Regions from separate parts of the Caballeronia sp. EK genome, predicted to be linked through region 2. Evidence: predicted binding sites of a transcription regulator. Region 2 holds the regulator's gene; the other holds the start of a gene.
The links. Region 2 encodes LexA, which represses DNA repair genes until DNA is damaged. Its sites were predicted from a motif close to ACTGTATNNNNATACAGT; they were not measured.
Positions count from the first base shown of each region.

Region 1: imuA (translesion DNA synthesis-associated protein ImuA) is a predicted target of LexA. The motif match lies at 2,634-2,651, and genes of this name have one in related genera.

Region 1 covers NZ_JACSUE010000015.1:28,698-37,598, reverse strand. The annotation lists gene IAG25_RS32625 (3'-5' exoribonuclease) at 1-410, opposite strand, end outside; gene IAG25_RS32620 (ATP-dependent DNA ligase) at 436-1,158, opposite strand; gene IAG25_RS32615 (DUF2471 family protein) at 1,227-1,517, opposite strand; gene IAG25_RS32610 (hypothetical protein) at 1,592-1,909, opposite strand; gene imuA (translesion DNA synthesis-associated protein ImuA) at 1,914-2,618, opposite strand; gene IAG25_RS32600 (hypothetical protein) at 2,730-3,173, opposite strand; gene IAG25_RS32595 (hypothetical protein) at 3,191-3,439, opposite strand; gene IAG25_RS32590 (hypothetical protein) at 3,492-3,980, opposite strand; gene IAG25_RS32585 (hypothetical protein) at 4,182-4,643, opposite strand; gene IAG25_RS32580 (hypothetical protein) at 4,830-5,219, opposite strand; gene IAG25_RS32575 (hypothetical protein) at 5,261-5,869, opposite strand; gene IAG25_RS32570 (hypothetical protein) at 5,882-6,397, opposite strand; gene IAG25_RS32565 (hypothetical protein) at 6,394-7,590, opposite strand; gene IAG25_RS32560 (YcbK family protein) at 7,817-8,362, opposite strand; gene IAG25_RS32555 (hypothetical protein) at 8,362-8,901, opposite strand, start outside.
Region 2 covers NZ_JACSUE010000003.1:447,637-456,537, reverse strand. The annotation lists gene gnd (phosphogluconate dehydrogenase (NAD(+)-dependent, decarboxylating)) at 1-546, shown strand, start outside; gene IAG25_RS10760 (ABC transporter permease) at 605-1,450, opposite strand; gene nodI (nodulation factor ABC transporter ATP-binding protein NodI) at 1,455-2,402, opposite strand; gene IAG25_RS10750 (universal stress protein) at 2,738-3,247, shown strand; gene IAG25_RS10745 (DUF2939 domain-containing protein) at 3,251-3,850, opposite strand; gene IAG25_RS10740 (hypothetical protein) at 3,940-4,266, opposite strand; gene lexA (transcriptional repressor LexA) at 4,483-5,160, opposite strand; gene IAG25_RS10730 (sulfate ABC transporter substrate-binding protein) at 5,420-6,454, shown strand; gene cysT (sulfate ABC transporter permease subunit CysT) at 6,548-7,453, shown strand; gene cysW (sulfate ABC transporter permease subunit CysW) at 7,450-8,358, shown strand; gene IAG25_RS10715 (sulfate/molybdate ABC transporter ATP-binding protein) at 8,375-8,901, shown strand, end outside.

The DNA of each region.
Region 1 (8,901 bases), on a different contig from region 2:
TATGCTTCCCTCTGCTCTACGCTGATGCCATTTCCGATAAGTTCCTGCTTCCACCCGCACGGCATGACGCCTTCGAGCAGATCGCCCATGACGTCGAGGTCGCCGTGATAGTCGAAGCAGAGGACAGGCGTCGGCTTTAAAGGTATCTCGCTGAGCCACGCGCGCAGTTCATCACGCATCCGTGAGGCGGTGATGCATCGATCTGGAAATTGGCCTAGCTGCGGCAATACTGCGGCCCGCACGAACTCGCTGCACGTCTCGCGCGGGAAGTCGGAGCGCTCGCCGTAGAACTCGCGCCCATCCTCGCCTACGATCGCGAGACTAATCAATTTGCAGTCGAGAAAATCCGTGAATTCGGTATCTAAGAAGTAGCGCGTCTTCCACGGGCTGCGAGGCGTCGATCGGGTCATTGTTCTTAGGTCTATACGGATCGTGTTACGAGGTAGAGCGCGCTCTCCCCCATCCTAACGCGGCTTGCCGGCTGTATCCCGAAAATTTGATCTTTCGCCAGTCGGACGACCGCCCCCGTTGATACGTCGATTGCAAGCGCTTTGCTACCATGCCTTCCAAGTCTAGCTGCTCGACTTGCTCGAACACCCAATGGCCGGCCCCGACGATCCCGTTGGCGAAGATGACCGTCTTCGTATCCTCGAAGCACCCTCGCAAATGATCTTTCCGCGTGACCAGTGGCAAGCCACGCAAGTCCCGTCCATTGCTCGCCATGATGTCGAAGAGATAAAGACGGGCGGGAGCTTCGATCGCTGCCGCTCGAACGCGCGACGCGACCGACGTCACCGCCCGCTGCCGTAGCCGCTCAAAGTCCGATCGACCGGTTGGCGTATCGACCGTCAACTCGCCATCGAGCACGAAATCGCCAGGTATCTCGGCGACCGCCGCGACGATATCTGGGAAGGATCTATTCAAAGAGTTTCCGGGCCGAGAAACAAGCTCCACTTGGTCTCCGGCCTTCCTCACCATGACTCGGAAGCCATCGTATTTCAGTTCGTAGAGCCAGCCATGCTCCGAGAATGGCGCACGATGCAGCGTCGCGAGCATCAAATCCCGCGCCTCGATCGGCGCCAGTAAAGCGACGCCCGGAGGCTTCGCGCGTGCCGTGGACCGCTTGTCGGAGTTTGTTTTGTTCAGAGGACGAGCCATCACGGGCACCTCGCTCGGGGAATCCCTGGCGCACGCATCCTCCGTGCCTCGCGTGGCTTACTGCCGGATCAGTTGCCTCGACGCCATGCGTCGTCTATCGCGCGAAACACTGAGGGAACAACGTCGTGCCCTTCAAACGACACTGGCTGGTCGTTTTTCGGATAATCGAGCACAGCCGGTGCGCGCAACATACCGAGCATGCGGGCGTTATATTTCCCCGTGGCAGCAACCTCGGAGAAAACCTCTGACTCGATTCTATGAAGCAGTGCCCAAGTCAAAACTCCGGCGCTCCGATGCCGCTCCACAATGCCGGGCACCGCTTCCTTAAGAGCCTCGTCGGCGGCGTAAAACGCGTCCATTCCGTTCTCCATGTCTCTGGTTCCCACTTGTGCGCGCCCGCCCAATCGGATTCACGGTAGTGCGGGACACGACTTCATTCTAGCAACGCGGCTTCAGGCTCATCGGGCTCGTTCTTCTGCGGCGGCATGAGTCCAGCCAGCGCCTTTGTTCGCAGGCTTTCCTCCATCAACAGAAGTCGAATTTTTTCCATCGCTACGAGCTGGCCTAGGTCTTGGGCTTGCCAAACCCGCTGCACTGAGACGAAGTATGCTTCGATGTGCCCGAAAACCTGCCGTGCATGAGCAATTTCAAGCAGCATGCGCTCGATGTCTTGGTTGCCGCGATACTTCACCCACAACACCCTGCTCTCGTCGATGCCGATCGGCTCGAACCGTGGCAATTTGCGGCCCACTTGCTTACGCCTCGACAGTTGCTGGAATCTGCAACTTCGCCTCGATCGCGCGGACGGTACGACTGCGCCCATATGGACTGAGCAAGATCGGCCACGGTTTAAGCACGAGATCGAACGGGTCGATACCGACCGGTCCCTTACGTTTAATTACCTCAATTCGCACGCCGTTCTCTGCCGGCCGCAACGATAACCGCAAGGACGCTGGCGACGTGTCTTGTGCAGCAGCCAACGGCCGGAGAACAAAGAACAGCACGTCGGACGACTGCGCGTGAAGTGACAGCCGTCGAAGCGATTCGGCTCGGATATGTTGCTGCCAAAGAATAACTGCGCCGCAGGTGTTGGCCTTCAATATCTGCTCGGTTGACCAAAGTGCATCAGCCGTCTTCGTCGGCTCTAGCCGCAGGAGCTTGTCGGCGGGAATTCCAATGTAAGACAGCCCGGCCGCGTTCGGCACCTGCGGCGGCTTCACCAAGACGACGGGTCGCTTCGCGACCGAGGTCAGCGCCGGTTGCAAAAGACGCACCTCGCCTATCCCAGGCTGCTGCAACATCACTTCAACTAGTGCACCAATGGGCCACCCTCCGCCCGGAAGCTCTCGTGTGAGCCGGTCATACCCGGTCGGCACCGTCCGGCCGACGCTACGCGCAAGCTGGTTGCCCTTCCACAGACTTGGGTGGATTTCTTCGATGTTTTTCGGGAGAGCGGACATGAACGGCTAGCGAATACTGTACATTTATACAGTATAAGGCAGTTCGCCACGGCAACGCGTCCCTATCGAACGCCAAACGTCAATAGCCCGCGTCGCGCCGGTCCCCACGGCCTATCGAACGTTTTCGAGCTTGGGAAGCGCAGCGATTTCGAGGGCATCAACGCCTCCGAAGTCGCCGTGGACCGCTGCGAATTCGAAGAAGTCGTCATTCAATCGCGACTCGTCGCCGTCGTTGAGGTAAGCCAAGTAGGACTCGCCCAAGTCGGGCTTGCTAGCGAAGAACTGACGAACACGGTCGGCTATGACCTCATCAGTCACCGACGCTAGTCCGGTCTCGTTGTATCTGTACGTTTCCTGCGGCGTCTGCACGTAAAAGCGATCGGCGAACGCCGCGTTGATCGCTCGGTCGAGTACAGCCTCGCGGAAGACCTCATCTTTCGCGTACACCTGACGAAGGTAGACTTCTCGCGCTTCGTTGTCGGTCGATGCTTCCACGATATACCCGAACGATCGAGAGATCGATTGATCGGATGAGCAAACCAGAAACTGCTTCATGTCGGCCTCCTCCGCCGTCACAACGCCGCAGGCGCCGGTCCAAATCGTTCGAGGAATGCTTGAACCGCCGCCTCGTCGCTACTGCGCCATTCTTCTCTGTGCGATTGATGCGCGCTGTAGCCGCTGTTTTCATCAATGAATCGCACGGTCAGCACTCGCTGGCCGGGCGGATCAACAATGGTCCGATCGAAGTCCGTTTTCTCGCTGCCCCGAATCCACCCATCGGGGGTCAGGTGCCACTCCGTCCACTCGTAGCTTGCCGACATGATCGCTTACCTGCCGATTTTTCTTGGGAGAGAACGCCCGACGGACGGTTTTCTACTGCTCGTCCCCGGAAGCGTCGCCGTCGTTCGCTTCGGATTCTAACCGCGCCTCGATCTGCGCCGCATGCCGGGCCACGTCGTCCATATCGAACGTTGCCGATTCTTTTGAGAAGTCGATCTTCGCGACGGCTCCCGCTCTAATGAGTGCCTCTGCGACAGAGACTGCACCCGGCCTGTCACCGGCACGGAACCAGCGAGCGAACCGCTCGCCCTCGTTGAGGACGTCGCCGAAATTCATGACTCGCCAGCACATTGACGTGCGAGTCGGCTCATCGACGCCTTGGTCGATAAGCTCTTTAGTCACAGCCATCATTCCACGATTCATAGGAATGTCCTTGAAGGCGAACGTCCCCATCCCTTCAATAGTTATTGGCCTAGCCTCGGGATTCTCTACTGGCATCGTCATGCGTGCCGCTGCCGTATAGAGGTTTGTGCAGAACAGGAAGAGATCTTCGTCAACGGGCCTGTTCGCCCACTCCTGCATTTGCTCTATCCCATGCTGCGCTCGTGCTTTCGCTGCGGAAGCTCGTTCGTCACGGCTGCCACGTCGTTTCGCCTCACCCATCTCTATTAGTTTTCTCGGCTCCCGGCCGTTACGGGGCGCACACTGCACCAGAAGGAAAATTTGCGAATCATTAGTCAATCCACGCGCCAACGCCCGCCACAGACGCTCCACAACTGCGTGCTATACCAACACGAGCTTGCGATCGTTGTCGCGTTGGAGTTCACGCATAAGAGCGAAAAACCGCGACGCGCCTGCCTCTGGATCCACGACCTGCGCTCTCAGGGCGCAATTTTGTATCCGCGCAAGGAATGTCTTCTCTTCAGGCTGCATGAGATGCGTCCAATACTCCGCTAGAAGCTCAGCCAACTCAGCCTGGGACACATCGAGGTCGCTAAGCTCGGCAAAGTGCGCAGTCCCGACGAGCGGTTCGGCCAAACGCATGGCTTCCCTCGCGGCTCCTAGTTGCAGTAAAACCTCACGCTCCGATTGGGGAGTTTTCGCTGCTCGATACGCCTGTACTATCTTGCGCAACAGCGCGGTCATGTCTGCGCGAACAGTTTCCGTCGGGTCTAGGTTGCTATCCATACCTTGCCTCCGTTCGTGATTCAGCAAAGCCAGCGAAGACCGAGCAGGCTCAAACATGACGATCTCGAAGTTACTCGGGCGACTCTGTTCCGCCGTATTCTAGCGACGCGAACGCCGACTGCATCCAATGGTGACTCACTCTATCGCAGCGCACCGACTCTTTGAAGCGTCGAAGTCTTCACAGCCCGCGCTATCGCAGCAACACCGCCGTCCTTGCGCGGTCGCCTAGACTAGCGAAACGGCCTAAGCGAAGTGGCGGACGATCGCGATAGTCCCAACAACGAATACGAGCGTGCTCACAACGCGGACCGCGTAGCCAAACATTCGCATACCTTGCGAAGGCGGAGCCTCATAGTAGTACTCCGGCATGATTGCGCCTTCGACGGTGCCTTCTTCAGAGCGCACACGAACGTCGAGCAGGCCGTACGACCTGAGGATCGAGAGGGCTTTTTCCATATTTCTACGGTCCACGGTCACCGCGACCAATAGATGAAAGATTCCCTTCGGGGCAGCTTGCGTAACCGGTGAAGTCCACGGCACGACCGAGAGGTTGGCGACCCGTATCTCCGCAAGCTCAAACGCACCCGCGAGGACGTTGCGGGCCTCGACCTCGTTGCTCGAAAACTTGTACATCCCAACTCCGTTGGGCTCGGCACCAGTCCAAGCCGACAAACTCAAAGCGTCACCTCGATATCGGGGTGAAAGCGCGCATTCGCTTCAACGATCAACGGGTAACCGGCGCGCAACGAAGTTGCTGTCAAAGCCTGATCGCTAAAGTTCGTCATAACTGGATGCGTGACGATTTGGACATGTTTGAATTCGTCCAACTCCAGCAGCTTGGCTATCAGGTCCGGCCGGCGAGCGACGAAGTCCGATGCTCGGGACCAGTCATATTTGTGCTCTGCCTTCTTGCCCTCGCTTGCGATGACCCACTCGCGCCAGTGACCAGCCAACACCTCGATCAGATCCTTGTTGCTGCGGATGATATTGAGCACGTCGTGATCTTTGACGGACTCTGGCGGCATCACCTTCGGATACAAGGGACGCTCGAAGCCAACCAACAAATCGACGACGATCATTTCGAGTTCGTTGGCATCAGCGTAATGGCGCGCGTACATCAAGCCATTCAGCCGTTGATGACCGGACAGTCCCGTTATGAATCCCGGTATCGACTTCACAAGCGGCGTTGTGATCGACGGTACTGCGATTCGATGCGGCACACTCTTCGGCTTGAAAAACTGCACGACCGTGACGTCGATACCCGGTCGCTTGGTCTTAACCATGAACGTTCCTCGTCACTCTTCTTTGCGCCACGTTCCACGAGAGAACGGATCACTTATGCCCTGGCGGTTCGCAACTTCAGTCGCAATTTTGCGAAGGGCGTTGCGGCGTTTTTCTGGCGAGTTAGTTTCTAGCCTGCTTACTGCCTCCATCAAGCGCTCGACGGGCTTGCCTACCGCTCCTTGATTGCCAAGCCAGCGATAAGCTGCTGCGGGCTCGCGACCGTGCGCTACGGCGTACTCTTTCTTATCCGACGGATCGTCCGGATTCAAGCCAAGCGACTCCATGTCCCGTTTGATATCAATCACGCGAGAGATTGGAATCGTCTCCGGATGCTGCAAATAGAACAGCAGCAGGATACCCACAGCCATATCGTCGAGTGGCTCGGATGGGTTCTTCTGTAGCTCAGTCCATTTCTGACGTTGCAAACCAAGAAGCTCGCATGCAGCGCTGATGGTCAACCCATGCTGACTGCGCCATATTTCGAGATCGACTGAGCGTAGCGGTCGCTTTTCGCTAACCTTGTTCATATTCTAGGTTTCGGTGTAGAGGCTTTACGACTCAACAAGAAGTCGCCGAGATCGTCGCCCTGCATTTCGGTTTCGAATTCAGCCTCATCGCTCAGGACATCATCAACTGCGGCTGCTTGGACCATCTTATTTTCTGCGTCGGCGTCCGGTTCAATGACGCCCTGCTTCTCAAGCTCGCGAATCGCTTCTTTCACCATCGCTTGCTGCGAGGAAGCTGCCGGCGAACTGCCAACGACGGTCCCGTCCTTGTATTCCGACAGAGAAACAACATTGGATTTCTCTTGGCTCGCAGGTACAGCGGCAGCAGCTTCCGGCTTGAAAAGGAATTCGGTATCAAACCCCTGCTGAGCGATCAGTGCGCCAAGTTCTTCCCGCACGTAAGCGCCCGAATCGATTGCACTGGTGCAGATCTCGCCGCGCGCTTTAGCCAATCCAGCAAGACTGGAATTCAGTCTAAGCAATTCTGCGACCCGCCCTCGAATTTCACAGTTCGGGTCCACACGATTTGCGATGAATGTCCCACCGCTTTCAAGGTCCGCGCGTAATAGGGCCGTCGCCTGGGCAGTGGTAATCCCATGTTCATTCGCGTATGGCGAAATCAACGACTCGATATCGGTTTCAAGCGCCTTTGTCTCACTGCGGATTTTCAGCGTATCGCTGAGGTTATGTTGGAGGAGAACGCGGAACGTCGTACGTTGGTCCCCTTCCGACATGAACAATGCTGAACGAACAGAGTCCGACAAACCCGATCCCTCGACCGAATGAATCAGTTTGTCCACAGTCTCCTGAATTCGCTCCAATGTCGGTTCTGGCAAACCGTGCAGAGAAATTTCATCGTCCGTCTCTGCTACCGACGGCATCCCCTCGGATTCTGGTCGCGACAAATCGCCTAGCCCCAACGCATCGGTCGGCGGCTTTTGCAGACTATTGTCGGAAACTCTGTTCGCGGAGGAGGAGGCCGGCAAGAATACGCGGCAGATGCGGGCGAAGAAGCGGCGAATCGCCTCGATGATTTTCTCGATCAGACCTTCCTCTTGGTCGGGCGAGGCGTAGCCTCTGACTCGACTGGCAAGAGCCGGCTTGCTGACCGTCAGTGCGCCGGGTGCGGCTGTCGTAACGGGGTTTTGTGGGAAGAACGTAGTTCCCGACAGGCCCGTGGAGACACCGCCTTGGGTTGCAGCAGCGAATGCCATAGGTTTTCCACACGCACAATATGTATAGCGTTTATTATACGCATGCCCTTTTCTTACTGACTATACGATACGTAACGAAATTTTCGTTGTCATCTGGTAACAGTTCACCCTAAAAAACACCCATGTGCGCTTACCACACGGGGGTTTCTACGCTATACGCTCCGTCTCGCCCTCTTCCTCTCATGCCAAGCCAACGACAAAAGGTGAGCATGCACGGCATGCAAGTTCAGCGCGAGCGCCAGACGACCACCCGGCCGCGCACGTCCGTATGGGTAAACTCGCGAGTCTGGTAGAAGCCCACACCGCCTTGCTGCGACAGATACGCAAGTCTGCCCATGTATTCGCTCGGCGCGGCCGGCGTGCTGAAGTCGCCTGCTCGAAACACCATTCGTTCGTCTGGAAGGTGGAACGACGAGCGCGCGCCCTCGCAGTAATCGTTCGTCGCTTTTGTCCGGAGCCCGGAGTGGATATCGAACCTCGCATGGTGCCCGTACGACGCGAGCCACGCCTGCATCCACGACCATTGTTGGAGCAGTCGCCAGTCCGGGTTCCCAACCACGCCAGCGCGAACGTCGCGCATGAGCCAAGCTACCGCTCGATACCCTTCCTCTGTCGAATAATCGAGATGCCCTTCATCCGTCCCTCGCTTGAGCCAAAGCAGCGTCGGCACGGACTGCTGCGTCGCCTCAGCGCGCGATGTGGTCGGCGATAGAAAAGGCGCAGCACCAGCGGACAGGGCAAACGCCTTGCAAAACTCTCTGCGTGACAGCATCACTTCACCTTGCTTGCCGACTGGTTGATGACGGCCTCAATCGAACTGAACGCACTATCGAGATCGAGATCGCTCATTTGGTCCACGTGCTCGACCGGCTTCGTCCAGCGCAATTGCGCCGAAATCTCCGCCTCCGTGCTCTTCATTGACTCGACCGGGTTTTCGCTGCCGAGCGCGGTTTCGATTTTCACGAGCGTTTCGGCCGTCGAGTCCGTGAATCCGATCACCACCTCTGGCTCAGCCGGCACAGCGGCAGCGACGGCGGATTCAGGCTTCACGGGCTGCGGCGTTTCTGCGCGCGAGACAAAAGCCGTATCGGGCGCAGGAGCAACGACTTCCGATGCGCGCCCATCGCTTGTGGCTAGCCCGAACACTTCCTGTTCAAACGATGCCGCGCTCGCGGCCGTGTCGCCGCCGAGCTTGCTCTTGAGGAAGGCATCGATACTCAAATCGTCTTCCACGTCCTCAGCCAACACATCGGCTGCAAAACCGACGACCTCACGGGGTGCCGTTGCTGGCTGCGACGCGGCGGGCGAGAA
Region 2 (8,901 bases):
GATCCGATTCTCGCGACACTCGCGCCCGGACGCGGCGACATCCCGCAGACGCCCGGCCGCGAAGGACGCGATGCGCGCGTCGAGAATGGCTATATGCACTGCGGGCCGGTCGGCTCCGGGCACTTCGTGAAGATGGTGCACAACGGCATCGAGTACGGCCTGATGCAGGCGTATGCCGAGGGCTTCCATATCCTCAGGCACAAGGAGTCGAAGGATCTCGCGGAAGGCGAACGCTACACGCTCGATCTCGCGGATATCGCCGAAGTATGGCGGCGCGGCAGCGTGGTGTCGTCGTGGCTGCTCGATCTGACCGCGGGCGCGCTCGCCAGCGACGGCACGCTCGAACGCTTCTCGACGGAAGTCGCGGACAGCGGCGAAGGGCGCTGGACCATCGAGGCGGCGATCGAGGAAGCGGTGCCTGCGCAGGTTCTGTCGGCGGCGCTTTACACGCGCTTCCGCTCGCGCGATGCCGAGTCGTTCCCCGAGCGCATGCTTTCCGCGATGCGCTTCGGCTTCGGCGGCCATCACGAGTTTCCCGTGAAGTAGCGTTTTTTCTTCGACGATGCGGACACGGCGATGGACTTCAGCGGTCCATCGCCGTTTTTCATTTCATCATGCGTCGCCGGAAGAGCCACGCGCACAGGAAAAACGGCACGACCGCATAGGCGGTAAGCACCAGCACATGGAGCGCGGCGCCGTCGAACGGGCGGCCGAGCATCGCCGGGCGGATCAGCTCGACCGCATGGAAGAGCGGCAGAACCTGCGTGACGTGCCGGGCGATCGCGGGCAGTTGCGCGATCGGAAAGAACACGCCGGATAGCAGCAGCATCGGAGTGAGCGCGAGCGTCTGATAGAACATGAAGAAGTCGTAGCTCGGCGCGAGCGCGGTGATGACCATCGCCGTGCTGGCGAACGCGAGTCCCGTCAGCACGATGACGGGCAGCGCGATCAGCATCGACGGAAAGCTCGCATAGCCTAGCGCGCCCGCGACGATCATGATCGCCACGCCCGACAGCACCGACTTGCTCGCGGACCATACGATCTCGCCAAGCACGATGTCGCCGAGCGTGAGCGGCGTATGCATGATCGCTTCCCACGTGCGCTGCACGTGCATGCGCGAGAAGCCCGAGTACATCGCCTCGAAGCTCGCGGACATCATCACGCTCGATGCCGCCGTTCCCGCCGCGAGAAACGCGATATACGACACGCCGTCGACATGCCCGACCATCAGCCCGAGACCCAGTCCGAGACCGAAGAGATAGATCATCGGGTCGGCGAGATTGCCGATCATCGAGGCGATCGCGAGCTTCTTCCAGACGAGATAGTTGCGCCGCCACACCGACATCCAGTGCGTCGCATTGGCGGGCAGCGCACTGGATAGCGGAGTGAAATTTTCCGCGCGCTTCGATTCGCGTTTTCGTCCGATGCGGGATGGTTCGAGCGTATCCATTGATTCAGTCCACCATCTCACGTCCCGTGAGACGCAGGAAAACATCTTCGAGATTCGCCGGACGATGCAGATAGCGCACGTCCGCGCGGCCTTTCACGCGCGCATGCACGGGCTGCGGATCGTCGACATAGCAAAAGAGCGTTTCGCCGCTCACTTCCATGCGCTCGACGAACGGTTCGAGCTCCGCCGCGAGCGCCTGCGGATCGGGCCCATAGATCTCGATCACATCCGAGCCGATCACCGATTCGATGAGATCGCGCGGCCGTCCCTCGGCAATCTTGCGGCCTTCCTCGATCACACAAAGGCGATCGCAAAGACGTTCGGCTTCTTCCATGAAATGCGTCGTCAGAAGGATGGTCTTGCCGCGCGCGAGGAGCGAGCGCAGGCGCTCCCAGATCATATGCCGCGCTTGCGGATCGAGTCCCGTGGTGGGTTCGTCCATCACGAGAACATCTGGATCGTTGACGAGCGCGCGCGCGAGCGTGAGACGCCGCTTCATGCCGCCCGACAGTTCGCCGACGCGCGCATCGGCCTTGCTCTCCAGGCGCGCGAACTCCAAGAGCGATGGCACGAGCGCATCCATGCGCGCGCCGGTGAGACCGAAGTAGCGGCCGAACACAGTCAGGTTTTCGCGCACCGTGAAATCGGGATCGAGATTGTCGAATTGCGGCACGACGCCCACGCGTTCGCGCGCGAAACGGGCGCGCGCGGGCACCGGCTCGCCGACGAGACGGATCGCGCCGCTATCGGGCGAGGTGATGCCGAGCAGCATCTTGAGCGTCGTCGTCTTGCCCGCGCCGTTCGGGCCGAGCAGTCCGAAGCATTCGCCGGGCCGCACATCGAACGACAGACCATCGACCACGGTGCGCTCACCGTAGTGCTTCCTTACTTCGCTGAACTCGATGGCGGGCGCGCCGCTTTCATCGGACTCGCGTGATGTTTGATCAGTCATGCATTCGTGCCGCAGGAAAATCGCGTAGGGGAAATCCAGCGGGCTAGTGTAATCCATTGCACCAAGGCGATGCCTGGCGTGCAACCGCGTGCGGCGAGCGCGTGTCAAACCTGTGCGACGGGCGTCGAACCGGTTCCGGCCGAAAGTGCCAGAGGCTTGTCCGTCGGCGTGTTCGGAGTTCTGGCACGGTGCGAGCTAGCATGTTCGCGTCGGTAAGCGTTTTCCAGCGTTGTCACCCAAGGGGCGACGCACGATGATGAAGCAACGCCGCGGGTAAATCGCGCTTCGGGTCGCGTCGGGCGGGCGCGAAGGGCAAGTTGGCCAGGGAGGTCATGATGGAAAGCTACCGAAAAATCCTGCTCTGCTATGACGGCTCCAGAGAAGGTCGCAAGGCATTGCGCCAAGGCGCGAATCTCGCGCTGGATCTGAATGCCGAGACGCACGTCCTCGCAGTGGTGGACATGCGCTCGAGCATCGCGCAGAGCGCCGGACTGCTAACCGATATGGCCTGCGGACGCTTCGAAGAGGCCGCGCGCGACATTCTGCAGGAAGGCGTCGAGTGGCTCCGCGAACGCGGTCTTCAGGCGCAGGGACATTTTGCGTTCGGGCATCCGATCGACGAGATCGCCGCGCTCGCCGAAAGCCTTCAGGTCGATCTCGTCGTGGTCGGGCATCGTTGCCGCAACGGTCTCGCGCGCTGGTGGATGGGCGCGGGCAACACGCCCTTGCTCGACCGCGTGAAGTGCAGCATTCTCGTGGCCGTCTGTCAGGCGGGTGAATCGGCGGAAGCGGAAGACGAAGCGGCTTACGCGGCCAAGCCCGTCAAGGCCGAAGCCGGCGCCTGATCGTCAGCCATTGAGATCGACCGCGACGAGCTTCCATGACACGAGGCCGTAGCGGTGAAAGATCGCCGAGTAACGCGCATCTCCGGCGCCGTGCTGATACGTGACGACGAACGTGTTCAGGCTTCGATAACCGGCGGTGGTCTGTGGCGGTTCCCTGGGCGCCTGCTGCGCGGCCGTGACGCCCGAGGCCGGCGCGTTCGACGGCGTTGCCGATGCACCGTTTCCGGCTTGCGGCGGTTGCTCGCCCGGATCGCCGCGCGGCGGAATGCCGTTCAGAATCGCCGCGACGCCGTCCGGTGTCGCATATGAATCGACGAGAGGACCGACGAGCGCCGCACCGATCATCGCCCCGATGATTGCGAGCGGATTGCCGCTCTTTTGAATATCGACGCGGCGCGTGAGCAGCGCGCCGACCTGTTCCTTGAGGCTCGCGCGCAACGCGGGAAAATCCACGTACTGATTGACGGTCTGCGCGTCGCGGGCATCGGCTGCGCGTTTCACGCGATTCAGCGCGATATAAGGTGACGCGTAAATAAAAGCGAGCGCCGCGACGAGAATCAGGACGACGAACGCGGTAGCGACAGAACGGGTAGTGCGGGACATGCGACGACGAAGCCTCTTTGCAAAACGTGAATCCGGGATTGACCACGCCGGTGCGCGATAAATCCCGCGAATTCACGTTCCACCCCGATTCAGGCGAGGATGCCGCCGGCGAGCCCCGCGTCTTCCTCCGCGATGCAACGGTCGATCATGCGCGACACTTCGTCGATCTTGCCCACCAGAATCACGCGCGATTGCCCGCGATAGACGCGCACCGGCGCGCGCTGTTCCGGCTCCGCGTGCACCGTGCTGCTCAGCGACACGCGCGCGAAAGCCGGCTGCCGGGAGGGCAGCGCGGGCATGTCGTCGAAGAGGTCGGGGGCGGTTTCGGCGTGCGGCGTGCCGCATGCGATCAGCGTGCGCAGATGGCGCAGGCGGCCAAACTGACGGAAGGGCAGCAGACGGGCAAAACGTTCCATGATGACTCTCCAGACGATAGGACGCACCGCGGCGCACCGCGCACGGCGGCCGTCATGCTTGTTGTGTTTGAGCCGCCTCGACTGAGCGTTAAAGCGGTTGGTGAGGCTATCTTGCGATGTCAATGGGACATTTCTTGTCCCATTCTTATCTCTTTCTGAACGTGAGCGAACGATATGCCCGCGCTTTTCGCTCCCCGCCCTTGCCGGGTGGAGATTTCAGAACTCGCCAGAACGAATCAGGCCAACCGCGATGCCTTCCAGCGCGAAATCGCCGCTGCCGGAGCGCACGAAAATGTTCTCGTAGTCCGGGTTCTCGGCGATCAGTTCGACCCCGTCCGGACGACGTTTCCAGCGTTTGACCGTGACGTCGTCGCCCAGACGCGCGACGACGATCTGCCCGTCCTTCGCCTCGGTGCGCTTCTGCACGGCGAGCAGGTCGCCGTCGAGAATGCCGGCGTCGCGCATCGACAGGCCCCGCACTTTCAGCAGATAGTCCGGCTTGCTGGAGAAGAGCGCGGGATCGCATGCGTAATGCTGCGAGATGTGTTCCTGCGCGAGGATCGGGCTACCTGCCGCGACGCGTCCGACGAGCGGCAGCGACAGTTGCATGATGCTCTGATGCGGCAGCGTGAACTGATGCGGCAGTTCTTCCGAGCGATCGATGCGCGAGGCGTCGCCGAGCAGCCGGATGCCGCGCGACGAGCCCGCCGCGAGTTCGATCACGCCCTTGCGCGCCAGCGCCCGCAAGTGCTCCTCGGCCGAATTCGCCGAGCTGAAGCCGAGTTCCGCCGCGATCTCGGCGCGCGTCGGCGGAAAGCCCGTGCGGTCGATCGCGCGCTGGATCAGTTCGAAGACCTGCTGCTGCCGCGCGGTAAGTTTTGATGTCTTGGTCACAGGCTCTGGCCCCTGGGTGCACTGTATGGATGGACAGTTGACTGTATTTTTATACAGTATTTCGCGCTTTTCAAGCTTTACTTTAAGTTCGTCCGCCCGCAGCAGCGGAGGGCGCGTTTCGCCGCCACCGTCGCTTCTTCCACCCAGGAATATGCTTCTTAGCAGTTTTACGTATAAAAAAGTGAATAACGATTATTTCTAATCATATAGACGCCTCGATAGACTGATTCCGTCAATTCGATAAGACGGAGAACGGGGAATGCAAAGCATCAAGTTGGGATTGGGCAAAGGCGCGCGGCGCGTGCTCGCGGCGGCGGCGCTGACGGCGGCGGGCGTCGGGCTGGCTGCGTCGGCGTTCGCGCAGACGTCGTTTCTGAACGTCTCCTACGACCCGACCCGCGAGCTGTATCAGGACTTCAATCAGGCGTTCGCGAAAAAGTGGAAGGCCGACACGGGCGAAACGGTCACTTTCAAGCAGTCGCACGGCGGCTCGGGCGGACAGGCGCGCGCGGTGCTCGACGGTCTGCAGGCCGATGTCGTGACGCTCGCGCTCGCCTACGACATCGATGCGCTCGCGTCCAAGGGACTCGTCAACGCGGACTGGCAGAAGCGTCTGCCGGACAACGCGTCGCCGTACACATCGACGATCGTGTTTCTCGTGCGCAAGGGCAATCCGAAGCACATCAAGGACTGGGACGATCTGGCCAAGCCGGGCGTGTCGATCGTCACGCCGAATCCGAAGACCTCGGGTGGCGCGCGCTGGAACTATCTCGCGGCGTGGGCGTATGCGCAGCACAAGCCGGGCGGCAACGACCAGACCGCCAAGGATTTCGTCACGAAGCTCTACAAGAACGCCGGCGTGCTCGATTCCGGCGCGCGCGGCGCCACGACGAGCTTCGTGCAGCGCGGCCAGGGCGACGTGCTGATCGCATGGGAGAACGAGGCGTTCCTCTCGGTGAAGGAATTCGGCACGGACAAGTTCGAGATCGTGGTGCCGTCGGTGAGCATTCTCGCGGAGCCGCCGGTCGCGGTGGTGGACAAGGTCGTCGACAAGCACGGTACGCGCAAGCTCGCCGATGCCTATCTCAAGTATCTGTACAGCGACGAAGGACAACAGATCGCCGCGCGCAATTTTTATCGGCCGCGCTCGGACAAGGTGCCCGCTGAACTCACGAAGCAGTTTCCGAAGCTGAAGCTCTACACCATCGACGACACGTTCGGCGGTTGGACGAAGGCGCAGAAGACGCACTTCGCGGACGGCGGCGTGTTCGATTCGATCTATCAACCGCAGTAAGCGAAAGAGCGGGCGACGCGGCGCGTCAATGACGCCGCGCGCCCCGAAGCAGCGACGCGCCTAACCCCGGCGCAAGAAAAGGATCAATCAAGGATGACGACCCTCACATTCAAGAAGCCGAGCGCGCTTCCCGGGTTCGGCCTGACGCTCGGCATCACGGTGGCGTACTTAAGCCTCGTGGTGCTGATTCCGCTTGCCGCCACCTTCGCGAAGACCGCGACGCTCGACTGGGCGCAGTTCGTGCGCGCGGTCACGTCGCCGCGCGTGCTCGCGTCCTATCGGCTCACGTTCAGTGCCGCGCTCGGCGGCGCGCTCATCAACGCGGTGTTCGGCTTTCTCGTCGCGTGGGTGCTCGTGCGCTACACGTTTCCGTTCAAGCGCATCGTCGATGCGATCGTCGATTTGCCGTTCGCGCTGCCGACGTCCGTCGCGGGCATCTCGCTCGCCGCGGTCTATGCGGGCAACGGCTGGATCGGGCAATATCTCGCGCCGTTCGGCATCAAGGTCGCGTTCACGCCGCTCGGCGTGCTCGTCGCGCTGACGTTCATCGGCTTGCCGTTCGTCGTGCGCACGGTGCAGCCGGTGCTGGAGGAGTTCGAGCGCGAACAGGAAGAGGCCGCCGCGTGCCTCGGCGCGACGCGCTGGCTGACGTTTCGCCGCGTCGTGCTGCCTTCGGTGTTTCCCGCGCTCCTGACCGGTTTCGCGCTCGCGTTCGCGCGTGCGCTCGGCGAGTACGGCTCGGTGATTTTCATCGCGGGCAATGTGCCGATGAAATCCGAGATCACGTCGCTGCTCATCATCACGAAGCTCGAACAGTACGACTACGCCGGCGCGACCGCGCTCGCCGTCGTGATGCTGTGCGTGTCGTTCCTGATGCTGCTCCTCATCAACACGCTGCAATGGTTCCTGCAGCGGCGCACGAGCAAGACGGGCGCGGCGCCTGCCGTCGCGGCCGGGCCTTCGCTGCATGTCGGACATCCGGGCGGAGGTCACGCATGAGTACGCCCGACAGCAAAGCGCTTCCGGTGCACGCCGCCGCACGCGTGCGCGCAAGCAGGCTCAATCCCGTCACCGAACCGCGCGCCGTGCGCTGGCTGCTGACGGGCATCGCGCTCGTGTTTCTTGCGCTCTTTCTCGTCGTGCCGCTCGTCGCGGTGTTCGTGCAGGCGTTCGCGAAGGGCATCGATTATTACTTCGAGTCGCTGAAGGATCCCGATGCGTGGTCCGCGATCAAGCTCACGCTGATCACCGCGGCGATCGCCGTGCCGCTGAACGTCGTGTTCGGGCTGGCCGCTTCGTGGGCGATCGCGAAGTTTGACTTTCGCGGCAAGGCGCTCCTGACCACGCTCATCGATTTGCCGTTCTCGGTTTCACCCGTGATCTCCGGTCTCATCTACGTGCTGATTTTCGGCGCGCAAGGCTGGTTCGGTCCGTGGCTCGCCGCGCATGACGTGCAGATCATCTTCGCGGTGCCGGGCATCGTGCTCGCGACGATCTTCGTGACCTTCCCGTTCGTCGCGCGCGAGCTGATTCCGCTGATGCAGGCGCAGGGCAACGACGAAGAGGAAGCGGCGCACGTGCTCGGCGCCTCCGGCTGGCAGATCTTCAGGCGCGTGACGCTGCCCAACGTGAAGTGGGGCCTGCTCTACGGCGTGATTCTCTGCAACGCGCGCGCGATGGGCGAGTTCGGCGCGGTATCGGTGGTGTCGGGCCATATCCGCGGCCAGACCGACACGATGCCGCTGCACGTCGAAATTCTCTACAACGAATACAACTTCTCGGCCGCGTTCGCGGTGGCGTCGCTGCTTGCGCTGCTCGCGCTCGTGACGCTCGCGCTCAAGCTCCTCGCGGAGCGGCGCATGTCGCAAGCCATCGGCGAAACCCGGACACCCGCACAGAATTGAAGAGGCCGACAACATCATGAGCATCATCGTTCGCAATCTGCAAAAACGCTTCGGCGATTTCACCGCGCTCGACAACGTCACGCTCGATTTTCCTGCGGGCGAACTCGTCGCGCTGCTCGGGCCTTCGGGCTGCGGCAAGACCACGCTCCTGCGGGTCATCGCGGGCCTCGAATTCGCCGATGCGGGCCAGGTCGTGCTGCATGGCGAGGACGTCGCGGCGGTCGGCGCGCGTGAGCGCCAAGTCGGCTTTGTGTTCCAGCATTACGCGCTCTTCAGACACATGACAGTGTTCGAGAACGTCGCGTTCGGCCTGCGTGTGAAGCCGCGCCGCGAGCGCCCGAGCGAAGCCGTGATCCGCGAGAAGGTGCATGAACTGCTGAAACTCGTGCAGCTCGACTGGCTCGCCGAGCGTTTCCCGTCCGAACTGTCGGGCGGGCAGCGGCAGCGCATCGCGCTCGCTCGCGCGCTCGCCGTCGAGCCGAAAGTGCTGCTGCTCGACGAGCCGTTCGGCGCGCTCGATGCCAAGGTGCGCAAGGAACTGCG